Regions from separate parts of the Tibeticola sp. genome, predicted to be linked through region 1. Evidence: predicted binding sites of a transcription regulator. Region 1 holds the regulator's gene; the other holds the start of a gene.
What was found. Region 1 encodes NrdR, which represses ribonucleotide reductase genes. Its sites were predicted from a motif close to CACNANATNTNGTG; they were not measured.
Positions count from the first base shown of each region.

Region 2: the regulator NrdR is predicted to act here: its motif matches at 4,598-4,611, upstream of JHC36_RS07310 (ribonucleoside-diphosphate reductase subunit alpha).

Region 1 covers NZ_JAEMQB010000141.1:1,341-8,395, forward strand. The annotation lists gene JHC36_RS09050 (prepilin-type N-terminal cleavage/methylation domain-containing protein) at 1-870, opposite strand, end outside; gene pilV (type IV pilus modification protein PilV) at 867-1,352, opposite strand; gene JHC36_RS09060 (GspH/FimT family pseudopilin) at 1,370-2,002, opposite strand; gene nrdR (transcriptional regulator NrdR) at 2,095-2,544, opposite strand; gene glyA (serine hydroxymethyltransferase) at 2,608-3,855, opposite strand; gene JHC36_RS09075 (lytic transglycosylase domain-containing protein) at 4,079-4,906, opposite strand; gene JHC36_RS09080 (3'-5' exonuclease) at 5,318-7,055, shown strand, end outside.
Region 2 covers NZ_JAEMQB010000114.1:15,895-22,949, reverse strand. The annotation lists partial or broken gene JHC36_RS07320 (hypothetical protein) at 1-83, opposite strand, end outside; gene JHC36_RS07315 (ribonucleotide-diphosphate reductase subunit beta) at 259-1,431, opposite strand; gene JHC36_RS07310 (ribonucleoside-diphosphate reductase subunit alpha) at 1,528-4,440, opposite strand; gene ampD (1,6-anhydro-N-acetylmuramyl-L-alanine amidase AmpD) at 4,688-5,254, opposite strand; gene JHC36_RS07300 (sigma-54-dependent transcriptional regulator) at 5,241-6,740, opposite strand; gene JHC36_RS07295 (ATP-binding protein) at 6,749-7,055, opposite strand, start outside.

The DNA of each region.
Region 1 (7,055 bases):
TTGCACGTCCGGGATCATCTCTTGAATGTCGGACTGCACTTCACCGGTGCTGGCCTTGACCGTAATGCCCGCCCGGTACAGAGAGCGCCCACCCCGGTTGTTGTGGCCCACATACCAAAAAGCGGGGTCCCAGACCGTGAGTAAGGACCCGGCGGCGAAGGTTTTCGCGCTGGTGGTCGTGCAGGCGTCGTTAGCGCTGCCCAGGTTCGTGCTGCAGTTCAAGGTGGCCGTGCCGTAATCGAACTCACCCAGGCTGACGCTTGCGGCGCCGATCTGTAGAAGCGCCGCGCTGCGCCCATCGCAGACCAGGGAGGGACGAGAGTAGTAGCGATCCCGAATGGCGGCGGTGATGGATGTGGCTGTCGTGAAACTCGTAGTGGCAGGATCGTGGCTGGCTAGTCGCTGGATATCGGCCTCGTTACTCGAGGGGCGCAGCACGAGGATGGCGTCGGTATTGCTGATGCGGTCGGCCACGTTCGTGCCGAACGCCTTGATCCCCGGCGTATCCTGGGTGTTGTCGTAGCCCTGGACGAAACCGCTGTAGGTGCTGGCCCACCAGGGAATCACGGGCGTGCCGCCCGACGCATCGCGGATGACATTGGCGGAAAGGGTGGATCCACAAGGCACTTGGCCGGTCTCTCGGATCTCTCGCGCCAGCATTTCCACCGCAAAACGCGCGTTTTCTTGGATCCGCGACAGGCCCTGGTTCGTGCGCATGGTCTGACCGCTGGTGAGGAAGATATTGATGAATCCACCCACCAACACAAGGCCGAGCACGAGGGCCACCATCAGTTCGACGATGGTGAAGCCCCTCTGCGGGCGTCGGCGGCCTCCGTTCAAGGTCAGCCATGCGGCGTGCGTTGGTTTCATACCCGTGAGCTCAAGACGACGGTTTGATTGGCGAGGCCCCCGGCTGGGCTGTCGTCCCATTCGATCGTGACCGTGCAGTTGTAATCGGCATCACATTGAATCTGTGCGCAGGTCGTCGTGTCGTTCGGGCGCCCCATCGTCTGCTTCACCAGCGTGAGCCACTGGGTCCGGGCATTGTTGGCGAGGCTGCCCGTGCCGAACGCTGTGGGGTCGCAGACATGGGAACTCCCGGTGTTGTAGTCGCCCCCGCGGGCGTGCTCCCGATCGACGCGCAAGACGTCAAGCATGTATTGGGCGTGGTAAGTGGCCTGTGTGCGCTGGCCTGCGCTGATGTTGCCTTTGATCGCTCTGGCTTGCAGGGCACCCATGCCCAAAAAACCAAAACTCAGGATGAGCACAGCGACCAAGATCTCAATCAGCGTGGCGCCGCGCTGATGCTTGGAGGCACGCTGACAACTGGTGGATCGAGTGAACTCGTGCATGGTTGTTCGTCTTTCACTCAACAGCCCGAAGAAGAGGGCGCCGGGCAACTGGCGGCAATCCCCGTGGGCGTTGTGAGTACCGCACGCCCGGATTTGGAAATGCACAGATCTCGCGCCCGATGGTCATCATCGAGCGCAGACGATGGACTGCAGATTCGGATGGTGCCGGTCAGAAACGCGCCGTTCATGGTTTTCGCCTGCCCATCAGCGGCGTATGAGAAATAGTTGCTCATGTCACCGTTGCCAAGGATGCTCACGCCCGTGAGCGCGCTGACCTTGTACGTAATGGTTTCGCCGGTGTCGACCGATGCTGAGCCCGTGGCACTGCGCACCGGGTCGACGAACGTAATCCAACCGACTTGCCAGCCGGAACTCGTGGTGTCGCATTGATTGCCATCACTGCTTTTGCAGACGGTCACCCGCTGCCCGATGCGGATCGCCTCGGTCCGCGCGCGCGACGCCGCAGCGAGCAATTCATTCGAGGCATTCGTCACGTTGGCAGCGGCGATCTGTCGCTGGAAACTGGGAACAGCCAGCGTCGCAAGAATGACCAGCAGGCTGACCGCGACCATCAATTCGATGAGGGTGAGGCCCGACTGTGCACGACACGGGGGCCGCTGCAAGGGGAGCTGAAAAGAAGAGCACCGCATGTGTCAAAGTGTAGACCGACCTTGCCACGCGGTTCCTGCCGCTCATCGCGCCTCTTCGACCGTTTGTCGGCCCGAGGCAAGCCCGGCGCCCCCTACCGCCTCACCTCGTCCACCAAGGCCCGGAAGTCGTCCACGTCTTCGAAGCTGCGGTAGACGCTGGCAAAACGGACGTAGGCGACTTTGTCGAGTTTTTTGAGTTCACGCATGACGAGCTCGCCCAGGCGGGCGGAGGGGGTTTCGCGGGCGCCAGAGGCGAGCAGTTTTTCCTCGATGCGCTCGATGGCGGCGTCGATCTGCTCGGTGCTGACCGGGCGCTTGCGCAGCGCCAGCGCGAATGACGCGCGCAGCTTGGCGCGGTCGTAGTCGGTGCGGCGGCCGTCTTTCTTGACGATGGCGGGAAAGCTCAGGTCCGGCCGCTCATACGTGGTGAAGCGCTTGCCGCAGGCCGCGCATTGGCGGCGGCGACGGATGAAGTCGCCGTCCTCCGAGACGCGGGTTTCGACCACTTGGGTGTCGGCGTGGCCGCAGTAGGGGCACTTCATGGCAGGAGGGTCGGGGTCAGACGCGGGGGCGCTGGCTGCGGCGGGCGCAGCCGGCGCCGGGCATCAAGCGCCGTAGACCGGGAAGCGCGCGGTGAGCGCTGCCACCTTGGCGCGCACGGCCTCGAGGTTGGCCGGATCCCGCGGGTTGTCGAGCACGTCGGCAATCAGGTGGGCGGTCTGGCGGGCTTCGTTTTCCTTGAGGCCGCGGGTGGTCATGGCCGGGGTGCCGATGCGCACGCCACTCGTGACCATGGGCTTTTCGGGGTCGTTGGGGATGGCGTTCTTGTTGATGGTCATGTGGGCGCTGCCCAGCAGGTTTTCAGCTTCCTTGCCGGTGATGCCCTTGGCGCGCAGGTCGACGAGCATGACGTGGCTTTCGGTGCGGCCGCTGACGATGCGCAGGCCGCGCTGCGTGAGGGTCTCGGCGATGACCTGGGCGTTTTTGACCACCTGCTGCTGGTAGGTTTTGAACTCGGGCTGCAGCGCTTCCTTGAAGGCCACGGCCTTGGCGGCGATGACGTGCATCAGTGGGCCGCCTTGCAGGCCGGGGAAGATGGCGCTGTTGATGGCTTTCTCGTGCTCGGCCTTCATGAGGATGATGCCGCCGCGCGGGCCGCGCAGGCTCTTGTGCGTGGTGGAGGTCACCACGTCGGCATGCGGCACGGGGTTGGGGTAGACACCCGCGGCGATCAGGCCGGCATAGTGCGCCATGTCGACCATGAAGATGGCGCCGACGTCCTTGGCCACTTTGGCAAAGCGCGCGAAGTCGATGCGCAGGCTGTAGGCGCTGGCGCCGGCGATGATGAGCTTGGGGCGGGTTTCGTGCGCCTTGCGCTCCATCGCGTCGTAGTCGATTTCTTCCTGGGCGTTGAGGCCGTAGGAGACGACGTTGAACCACTTGCCGCTCATGTTGAGCGCCATGCCGTGCGTGAGGTGGCCGCCTTCGGCCAGGCTCATGCCCATGATGGTGTCGCCGGGCTTGAGGAAGGCGAGGAACACCGCCTCGTTGGCGCTGGCCCCGCAGTGCGGCTGCACGTTGGCGGCTTCGGCGCCGAAGAGCTGCTTGACGCGGTCGATGGCGAGCTGTTCGGCGATGTCGACGTATTCACAGCCGCCGTAGTACCGCTTGCCGGGGTAGCCCTCGGCATATTTGTTGGTGAGCTGTGTGCCTTGTGCGGCCATGACGGCGGGCGAGGCGTAGTTCTCGCTCGCGATGAGCTCGATGTGGTCTTCTTGGCGGCGGTTTTCGGCCTCGATGGCGGCCCAGAGTTCGGGGTCGGTTTGTGCGATGAGCTGGCTGCGGTGGTACATGGATGGCAGTCCTTTGAGGAAATGGTCCTTGCGCGGCGACAAGGGCTGCCCAGGCGAACGGCAAAACACGCAAACCGTTCGGCCGCGCGGTGCGCTTCCCCGTGGTTGTCGGGGTTGCAGTCAGGCAGCCCCGGGGTCCACGTCGGCGCCAGATTCCCTCGAGGGGCAGGCGGCGCCTATCGCCAGTTGCGCACGGGGCGCAGTTTAGCTGAAAGCGTGGTGATTAACCGTCCAGGCCAGTGTGACTTGCGCCCAGGTCAGAGGCGCTCGCCGCAGGCGCGGCGCCCGGGCGGCTGTTCGTGGCGGCGATGGCTTGCGGCGGGGCGATGGGCACGACGCGGCCCTTGGCCACTTGTTGGAGACGGGCGTGCTCGCTGAGCACTTTCTCAGCGTAACCGCTGTCGTTGTCGTCGTTGCCGGCGCCCACGTAGAGTTTGAGGCCGCCTTGCACCGAGCCCGCACGGGCGATGCATTCCTGCAGCACCTTGACGCCTACGCGCAAATTCGTGACCGGGTCGAAGGCTGCAAGCGTGCCGCCGAAATTTTGATATTTGTCGGCGTGGACGCGCGTCATCACCTGCATGAGGCCCTGGGCGCCGACGGGGCTTTGGGCAAAGGGGTTGAAGCTCGATTCCACCGCCATGACGGCGAGGATCAGCGTCGGGTCGAGCTTGGCGCTGCGGCCCACCTCGTAGGCCGCGGCAACCAGGGCGCTGATCGGCTCGGGCGCGACGCGGTACTTGCGGCTCAGCCAGTAGGCGACGGCCGCCTGCTCGCGCGGCAGGTCCTTGGGGTCGGTGGCCGTGGCGCGCTCGATGGCCGACGGATCGGCGTCTTCGGGCTGCTGGGCCATGAGGCGCTCCTGCACCCATTGAATGAGCTGCGCTTCGCCGCTTTCGCGCAAATCGGGGCGGGCGATCAGGGCAATGGCGATGCAGGCCACGGCAACGCCGACGAGGGCGAAGCCATTGTGGGTGAGTTTGAAGATCATCTGCGTGAGGCTTTGGGCCAGGCGACGCAGGTCGGGGGTGGTGTTTACCAGCGCTGTCATTTCTTCACTCCTTTCTTCGCGGGGCGGGGCCGTGCGTCACGAGGACGGTCAGGCGTGACCCCGTTGGGATGGGTTGGCGGCGCATTCCGTCGCGCGTCGGGGCGACGGCTGGTCTCGGAAGCGCCGGGGCCGACGGGCGGCAGCGGCTAGGGTTGTCCCTAGGTGGGATGGGTTGGCGCAGATTCTAGGAGTCGACTTCATGCCTAGTCAATACTAAAGAATAAAGAGTTAAGAATCCAAAAGACATTAAAGAGCTCCGGCCAGCCTTGGTTTTGATCGTGCCCAGGGTCGTGACCCTGGGGTGGCTTGCCTGCCTGAGCGCCCACGCGCTCGCGCACCCGCGTACCCGTGCGTCGCCTCGGACGCTGGCATGATTGGATCTGTGATTGCATCCGCCTTGCTGTTCGTTCCATGGCTGTTTTTCCCCAAGGCCTGAGCGCCATCGACCGCCGCTGCGACAACGCCGGCGAGCGCGCGGTGCTGCACCAGCTCAAGCGCTGCCTCAGCGACGACTACCTCGTCTGGCACGACGTGCCCGTGGGGCCGCGCCAGCGCCAGCCCGACTTCGTGGTGTTCAGCCCGCGCCGAGGCCTGCTGATTCTGGAGGTCAAGCACTGGGCGCTCTCGAGCCTGCGCAGCGCCACGCGCGACCGGGTGGAGCTGGCCACCGCGCACGGCCTGCAGACCGTGGCGCATCCGCTGGTGCAGGCACGCACCTACGCGCTTGAACTCAACGACGTGCTGCAAGGCGACCCCGTGCTCGTGCACGACGAGGGGCCGTTTCGTGGCAAGTCGCGCGTGCCTTACGGCTGGGGCTGCGTGCTCTCGAAAATAGAGCGCCGCAAGATCGAGGGCAGCGACTTTGCCGAGGTCTTCCCCGAGCACAAGACCCTGCTGCGCGACGACCTCGCCGAGGATGTGGAACCCTACGATTTCGAGAAGCGCCTCTGGGGCATGTTCGTCCTGACGTTTCCGTTTGCGTTGTCACTGCCGCAGCGCGACCGCGTGCGCTGGCACCTCTTCCCCGAGGTGCGCGTGCAGGCGCAACAAGCGCTCGCGCTCGACGACGGCAGCCCTGCCCTCGCGCCGCTGCCCGACCTCATGCAGGTCATGGACTTGCAGCAGGAGCAGATTGCACGCACGCTGGGCGAGGGCCACCGCGTCATCCACGGCCCGGCCGGCTCGGGCAAGACCATGATCCTCATCTTCCGCGCGCAGCAGCTCGCCGCCGCCGCGCGGCCTGAGCAGCCGGTGCTGGTGCTCTGCTACAACCGCGCGCTGGCCGAGCGCATCGGCTTCGTGCTGCGCGAGCGCGGCGTGAGCGAGCAGACGGTGGTGGTGCGCACCTTCCATGCCTGGTGCCACGACATGGTGCGCAGCTACCAGCTCGAGGTCGGCGCCGACCTGCGCGGCGAGGCCTACTTCGAGACGCTGGCCGCGACGGTGAGCCGCAGCGTCGAAACCGGGCTGGTCCCCGGCGGCCAGTACAGCGCGCTGCTCATCGACGAAGCGCATGATTTCGAGGACGCCTGGTTGCGCATGGCCACGCGGCTGGTGAACCCGGCGACGAATGCGCTGCTGGTGCTCTACGACGACGCGCAAAGCATCTACCAGAAGTCGCGCCACAGCTTCAGCTTCGCCAAGCTCGGCATCCAGGCCCGCGGCCGCACCAGCGTGATGCGGCTGAACTACCGCAACACCGCGGAAATCCTGGCGCTGGCGCTGCGTTGTGCGCAAGGCCTGCTCGACGACGAGCGCGCCGGTGCCGACGAGGACGCCGTGCCCTGCGTCCCCCCGGCCAGCGCGGGCCGCCGCGGCCCCATGCCACGGCTCATCGAGGTGGCCAGCGAAGCCGAAGAGGCCGCGGCTGTGGCCTCGCAGGTCGAGGCCGCGCTGGCCGACGGCCTCGCCCTGGGCGACCTGGCTGTGCTCGCACGCACCAAGGCGCAGCTCAACACCGTGGCGCGCGAGCTGCACCGTCGGGGCATTGCGCTGCAATCGATGGGCGGGAGCGACTTCCGCCACTTCGACTGGGCCGCGCCCGCGGCCAAGCTCGTCACCATGCACAGCGCCAAGGGCTTGGAGTTTCCGTTCGTTGCGATCGTGGGCCTGCACCGCATGCCCGCGCGTGAGGAGTCGCTGGACGAGG
Region 2 (7,055 bases), on a different contig from region 1:
AATTTCTTTGCGACTGCCGTTGTCGCAGACTTCTTCGCTGGAGCCGCTTTCTTGGCGGGAGCGGGTTTTTTCGCAGTTGCCATGTGAATCTCCTTGATCACCTTGTTGACAGGGGAGGGAACACCCAGCGCGAACTTGGGTCGCCTGGGCGATCCATGCCGCCCGTGGAGACACGAGCGGCATGAATACGGGAGCCTTGCGCGGGAGTGGGTTGGGCGTCGAGCGAGATGCGCATGGCAGAAGCGGGGCCTAGAACGCTCAGTCCCAGGAAAGAGCACCGCCGGACTGGTACTCGATAACCCGGGTTTCGAAGAAGTTGCGTTCCTTTTTGAGGTCGATCATTTCGCTCATCCAGGGGAAGGGGTTTTCTTCGTTCGGGAACAGTGGTTCGAGGCCAATCTGCGTTGCGCGCCGATTGGCGATGTAGCGCAGATAGGACTTGAACATGGACGCATTGAGTCCGAGGACGCCGCGGGGCATCGTGTCTTCGGCGTATTGATATTCGAGTTCGACCGCGCGCAGGAACAAGCTCTTGATCTCGGCTTTGAACTCGGGGGTCCAGAGGTGAGGGTTCTCGAGCTTGAGTTGGTTGATGAGATCGATGCCGAAGTTGCAGTGCATCGACTCGTCACGCAGGATGTACTGGTACTGCTCGGCAGCACCGGTCATCTTGTTTTGCCGGCCCAGGGCCAGGATCTGGGTGAACCCGACGTAGAAGAACAGCCCCTCCATGAGGCAGGCAAAAACGATCAGGCTCTTGAGCAGCGTTTGGTCGGCTTCAGGCGTTCCGGTTTTGAACGACGGATCCATGATCACGTCGATGAACGGGATGAGGAATTCATCCTTCGCCCGGATGGCCGGAATCTCGTTGTAGGCGTTGAAGATCTCGCCTTCGTCGAGGCCGAGGCTTTCGACGATGTATTGATAGGCGTGGGTGTGGATCGCCTCTTCGAAGGCCTGACGCAACAGGAACTGGCGGCATTCCGGCGCGGTGATGTGCCGATAGGTACCGAGCACGATGTTGTTGGCGGCGAGTGAGTCGGCGGTGACGAAAAAGCCGAGGTTGCGCTTGACGATGCGTCGCTCGTCCTCCGTCAGCCCGTGGGGGTCTTTCCAGAGCGCGATGTCGCGGCTCATGTTGACTTCTTGCGGCATCCAGTGGTTCGCGCAGGTGGCGAGGTACTTTTCCCACGCCCACTTGTACTTGAATGGAACCAGTTGGTTGACGTCGGTTTGCCCATTGATGATGCGCTTGTCAGCGGCCACCACGCGACGCGCCCTAGGCACCCCGGGGGCTGTCACAGTGCCTGTCGGCGCTGCCTTCGTGGGGGACACCAAGGAAGCGGCAGGGCTCGCACCGTGGGTCATGGGGCGCGGTTGCAGGCCGGGGCGTGCAAGGCTCGCAGAAAAATCTTCTTCCCAACTCAACATCATTTTTCCAATGCTTCAATTATGGGAGCAACTTCGGACATTGAAAAGCGATTCATGTCTTCAACGCTCCCTTCGAACTCAGGGTGTTGCGCGAGGTCACTGGCAGGCTTCGCAGCCCGGGTCGTCGATCGCGCAGAACTTCACGTCCGTTGCCGGCTCCGTTGTGGCCATGGCGGCCGCAGTTTCGTGGCCGGTAGCGGCCGAAACCGCGTTGAGGCGGCCGGCTTGGACGGTGGATTTCTCGGCATGGGTGGCAGCCATGGTGCGCAGGTAATAGGTGGTCTTGAGCCCGCTGATCCAAGCCAGCTTGTAGGTCTCGTCGAGTTTCTTGCCCGACGCGCCTGCCATGTAGATGTTGAGCGACTGGGCTTGGTCGATCCATTTCTGACGCCGCGCTGCCGCGGCCACGAGCCAATAGGGTTCGATTTCGAAGGCGGTCGCATACAAGGCCTTGAGTTCCGCCGGAACGCGGTCGATCGGCTGCAGCGAACCGTCGAAATGCTTGAGGTCCATGACCATCACGTCGTCCCACAGGCCCAGGCGCTTGAGGTCGCGCACCAAGTGGCTGTTGACGACCGTGAATTCACCCGAGAGGTTCGACTTCACCGACAGGTTGCCAAACGAGGGCTCGATGGATGCGTCGACCCCGATGATGTTCGAAATGGTGGCCGTCGGAGCGATGGCGACGCAGTTGGAGTTGCGCATGCCATCCTGCGCGATCTTGCGACGCAGTGCGTCCCAGTCGAGGGTGGCGGAACGATCGACTTCGACGTAGCCGCCGCGGCTCTGCTCGAGCAGGTCCAGCGTATCGGGTGGCAGGATGCCCTGGTCCCAGAGCGAACCGCGATAGCTCGAGTACCGGCCGCGCTCGGCCGCGAGGTCGCTCGATGCCCAGTAGGCGTAATAGCAGACGGCTTCCATCGACCGGTCGGCAAACTCGACGGCGGCTTCGCTGGCGTAGGGAATCCGCAGTTCGTAGAGCGCGTCCTGAAAGCCCATGATGCCCAAGCCGACCGGGCGGTGGCGCAGGTTGGAGTCGCGCGCCTTCTTGACTGCGTAGTAATTGATGTCGATGACGTTGTCGAGCATGCGCATCGCGACCGCGATGGTTCGCTTGAGCCGTTCGTGGTCGAGTTCCTTGCCCAAGGGCCCGTCCTTGAGGTGGCGGGCGAGGTTGACCGAGCCGAGGTTGCAGACGGCGGTTTCGGTGTCACTGGTGTTGAGCGTGATTTCGGTGCACAGATTCGACGAATGCACCACCCCGACGTGCTGCTGGGGGCTGCGGACGTTGCAGGCATCCTTGAAGGTAATCCAAGGATGCCCGGTTTCGAACAGCATCGTCAGCATCTTGCGCCAGAGGTCGACCGCGGCAACGGTCTTCGTCGGACGGATTTCGCCGCGACGGGCCTTTTCTTCATAGGCGATATAGGCCTGTTCGAAGTCGCTGCCGTAACGGTCGTGCAGGTCGGGCACGTCGGAGGGGGAGAACAGGGTCCACTCGCCGCGCTCCATGACCCGTTTCATGAACAGGTCTGGAATCCAGTTGGCGGTGTTCATGTCGTGCGTCCGGCGCCGATCGTCTCCGGTGTTTTTGCGCAGTTCGAGGAATTCTTCGATGTCGAGGTGCCAGGTCTCGAGGTAACAACAGACGGCACCCTTGCGCTTGCCACCCTGATTGACGGCGACGGCCGTGTCGTTGACGACCTTCAGGAACGGGACGACACCTTGCGACTCCCCGTTGGTGCCCTTGATGTGGCTGCCCAAAGCGCGCACGCGTGTCCAGTCATTGCCCAGACCGCCGGCGAATTTGGAGAGCAGGGCGTTTTCCTTGATGGCTTCATAGATGCCTTCGAGGTCGTCGGGGACGGTGGTGAGGTAGCAGCTCGACAGTTGCGAGCGCAGCGTGCCGGAGTTGAACAAGGTGGGCGTGCTCGACATGAAGTCAAAAGACGACAGCACCTCATAGAACTCGACCGCCCGGGCTTCACGGTCGATCTCGTTGAGCGCCAGGCCCATCGCAACCCGCATGAAGAAGGCCTGCGGCAGTTCGATGCGCGTCTTGCGCACATGCAGGAAGTAGCGGTCGTAGAGCGTTTGCAGTCCGAGGTAATCGAACTGGAGGTCGCGCTCCGGCTTGAGCGCAGCCGCCAGGCGGTGCAGATCGAACTGCGCCAGCCGAGGATCGAGCAATTCATGCTCGATTCCCTTCTTGATGAACCTCGGGAAGTATTCGACGTAGCGCTCGCTCATCTCGTGCGGACGGACGTCCTCACCGAGAACCTCTTTCTGGATCGTGTGCAGCAGCAGGCGGGCGGTGGCGTAGGTGTAGTCGGGATCTTTCTCGATGAGTGTGCGCGCGGCCAGAATCGCCGCTTTGTAGACCTCGTCGAGCGGCACGCCGTCGTAGAGATTGCGCAGCGTCTCCGTCAGGATGGGCTCGGCCTGGACTTCAGCGCCCAGGCCTTCGCAGGCCGTGGCGATGAGCGCGCGCAGTCCTTCGAGATCGAGCGGCACGCGACGGCCGGCATCCACGACATGGATCGTGGGCGTGGCGCTGGCGGGCGACTCGGTGAGCCCCTGCCGGGCGCGCTCCTGGGCGCGACGCTCCCGGTACAGCACGTAGGCCCGGGCGACTTCATGGTGGCCGCCGCGCATCAGGCCCAGTTCAACCTGATCCTGCACGTCTTCGATGTGGAAGGTTCCGCCGTTCGGCCGCGAGCGAACGAGCGCCCGGACCACCCCTTGCGTGAGTTCCTCGACGACGCTGCGCACGCTGGCCGAGGCGGCCCCTTGGGTGCCGTGTACGGCCAAAAACGCTTTCATCAGCGCGATCGCGATCTTGTCCGGGGTGAAAGGAACGACCGCACCATTGCGGCGAATGATTTGGTAGTGCGACAGCGCCGCTGCGGCCGTGGGGACGCTGCCTTCGCGGGCCAGGCCCAGGGTATGTGCGCTGGGATCAGCCAGCGCGGGCTCCGGTGTACGCAAGGGGGGTGGGGTGATCTGCATGGGGCGGTTCTCCGAGGGGTCAGGGCGGAATCGGTTTCGAAAATCGGCGGGCACGGCAGTGCGCATCGCGGCCATCAGGCCAGCAACCGAACCGGGGGGCTGTCGGGCCCAGTTTGGGTCTGGGGCACTACCGGTAGTGGTTCGGGTGGCTACCTGCCACTAGATGTAGTGTACTGTGCTGCGAACCCGAGAAAGAACCAGGGGTTTTCCCGCAAGAGCCTCGTTCCCAGCGGCGGGGCGCGAAACCCTAGGGAAAATACCGATCCGGCCAGCCGAGGCTGTTTTGAAACCGGCGCCAGTCGAATTGGGGGCCGGGGTCCCACTTGCGCTCGGGCGCGATGTGCTGGTGGCCGGCGATGGCCTCGATCGGATAGCGCTCGGGCAGGGCGGCGCAAAGCGCGGTCAAGGTCTCGTACTGCGGGTCCTCGAAGGCGATGTCGGCCGTTCCTTCGAGTTCGATGCCGATGGACCAGTCATTGCAGTTCGAGGCCCCGAGCCAGCGGGATTGGCCGGCGTGCCAAGCGCGTTCGTCACAGTCGACGAACTGCCACAAAGCGCCATCCCGGGCGATGAAGAAATGGGCCGATACCTCCAAGCCGCGGATGGCCTGGAAGTCGGGGTGCGCATCCCAGGGCAGGGTGTTGGTGAACAGGCGCTGGACATCGCCGGTACCGAATTGCCCGGGCGGCAGACTGATGGCATGGATGACGACGAGGCGGACTTGGACGCCCAGCGGACGGGCATTGCGGTTGGGCGAAGGCAGCGCGCGCGCGTGCCGGTACCAGCCACCGCGCCAGAATTCAGCTGGGCTCATCGTCGGTCTCGGGGGTGGGGTCCCGATCGGGGCTGGCAAGTCCCAGGCGCGCCATACGGTACCGGATCTGGCGCAGGCTCAAGCCCAGACGGCGGGCGGCGGCGCTGCGGTTGAAATGACATTCCTCGAGGGCCCGAAGCAGGATGCGCCGCTCTTGTTCGTCGAGCCACGCCGTGAGGTCTTGCGGCAAGGCCGCGGCTGCGCTCGGGGCTTGCGCCAGCGGGACCTTGGGCGCGGTCGCGGCTGCGGCTGGGAGGTCGAGCTCGAGAACGCCGTCCACACCCGGATCCGCGAGCGCCACGGCCCGGTGCAGCAGATTTTCGAGCTCTCGCACGTTGCCGGGAAACGGGTGGCGCGCGAGCTGCTCGAGGCTGGCGGGGGAGAGCTTGGGCGGCGCCGGGAATCCGCTTTCCGCCGCAATCTTCGCGAGCAGGGCTGCACACAACAGCGGCAAATCCTCGAGCCGCTCCCGCAGCGGCGGGACGGAGATGTCGATCACGTTGAGCCGGTAGTAGAGGTCTTGCCGAAACTGGCCCAGGCGGACGGCGGTGGCGAGATCGCGGTGGGTCGCGCTGACGAGGCGGACGTCGACCGGCTCCTCCTGCGTCGCCCCCAGCGGGCGCACGCAGCGCTCTTGGATCACGCGCAGCAACTTGGACTGCATGAGCAGCGGCAGTTCGCCGATTTCGTCGAGAAACAAGGTGCCGCCGCGCGCGGCCTGAAAGTAGCCCTCCCGGTCCTGGCTGGCGCCGGTGTAGGCGCCTTTGCGCGCGCCGAAGAACTCGGCTTCGAGCAGGGCCTCAGGGATGGCGGCACAGTTGACGGCGACGAACGGACCGGGGCTTCGGTGGCTGCAGGCATGAATGGCCCGCGCGACCAGTTCTTTGCCCGTGCCCGATTCTCCGAGGATCAGGACCGGTGCCATGCTTTGGGCAGCCTTGCGGATGCGCTCACGCACGCTGACCATGGCTGCCGAACGGCCGATCAGCCGCGAGAGCGCCTGTGCGGCGCCGTCACCCGGGGCCGCTCGGGTCACCGCTGACGAGGGGATGGTCTGCGGGGCTTCCGTCGCGCTGTGGCTCGCGGGCCGGGGGCTGTTGCGGGCATCGGCATAGGCACTGGCAACGACGAGCCGCAACTGGCGCGGATCGACGGGCTTGGTGAGGTAATCGAAGGCGCCGGCCTTGAGAGCCTCGACGGCACTTTCGGCGGAGCCATAGGCTGTGACGACGATCCATCGCGTGTCGCGGCTGAGCGGAGCGTGTTCGCGGAGCAATTCGAGCCCAGTTCCGTCGGGCAGGCGCATGTCGGTCAAGACGACTGCGTAGCTCCGACGTTCCAGGGACTCGCGGGCTTGTGCCAGCGTCGCGGCAGTGTCGACCGCATAGCCTTCACGCAGCAGGGCCAGCTCGAACAGGGCGCGCAGGTCCGCCTCGTCGTCGACGACGAGGATGGGGCCGGTCGGAGCGGACGGATGCGTGTTCATGGCGGCAGTCAGAGGGCAGCAGGAATCGGAGCGAACAGGATACGAAAGCCGTTGCCCGGCTCGGCCGAAGTTCCCGCCGGGGACGGGCAGCGTTCATAGTCGATCTGAGCCCCATGACGCGCGCAGAGCTCGCGGCAGATGTAGAGCCCCAGACCGCTGGAGCGCCTGTCGGATGAGGAAAAAGGCTCGAACAGGCGGCGCTCGATCGCCGCGTCGAGCGGTGGGCCTGAGCTCCAGACCAGCAGCCAGGCGCGCGCGTCCGAACGGCGTCCCGAGGCTACCTGAATCCGCGAGCCGCGCGCCGCATAGCGCCGG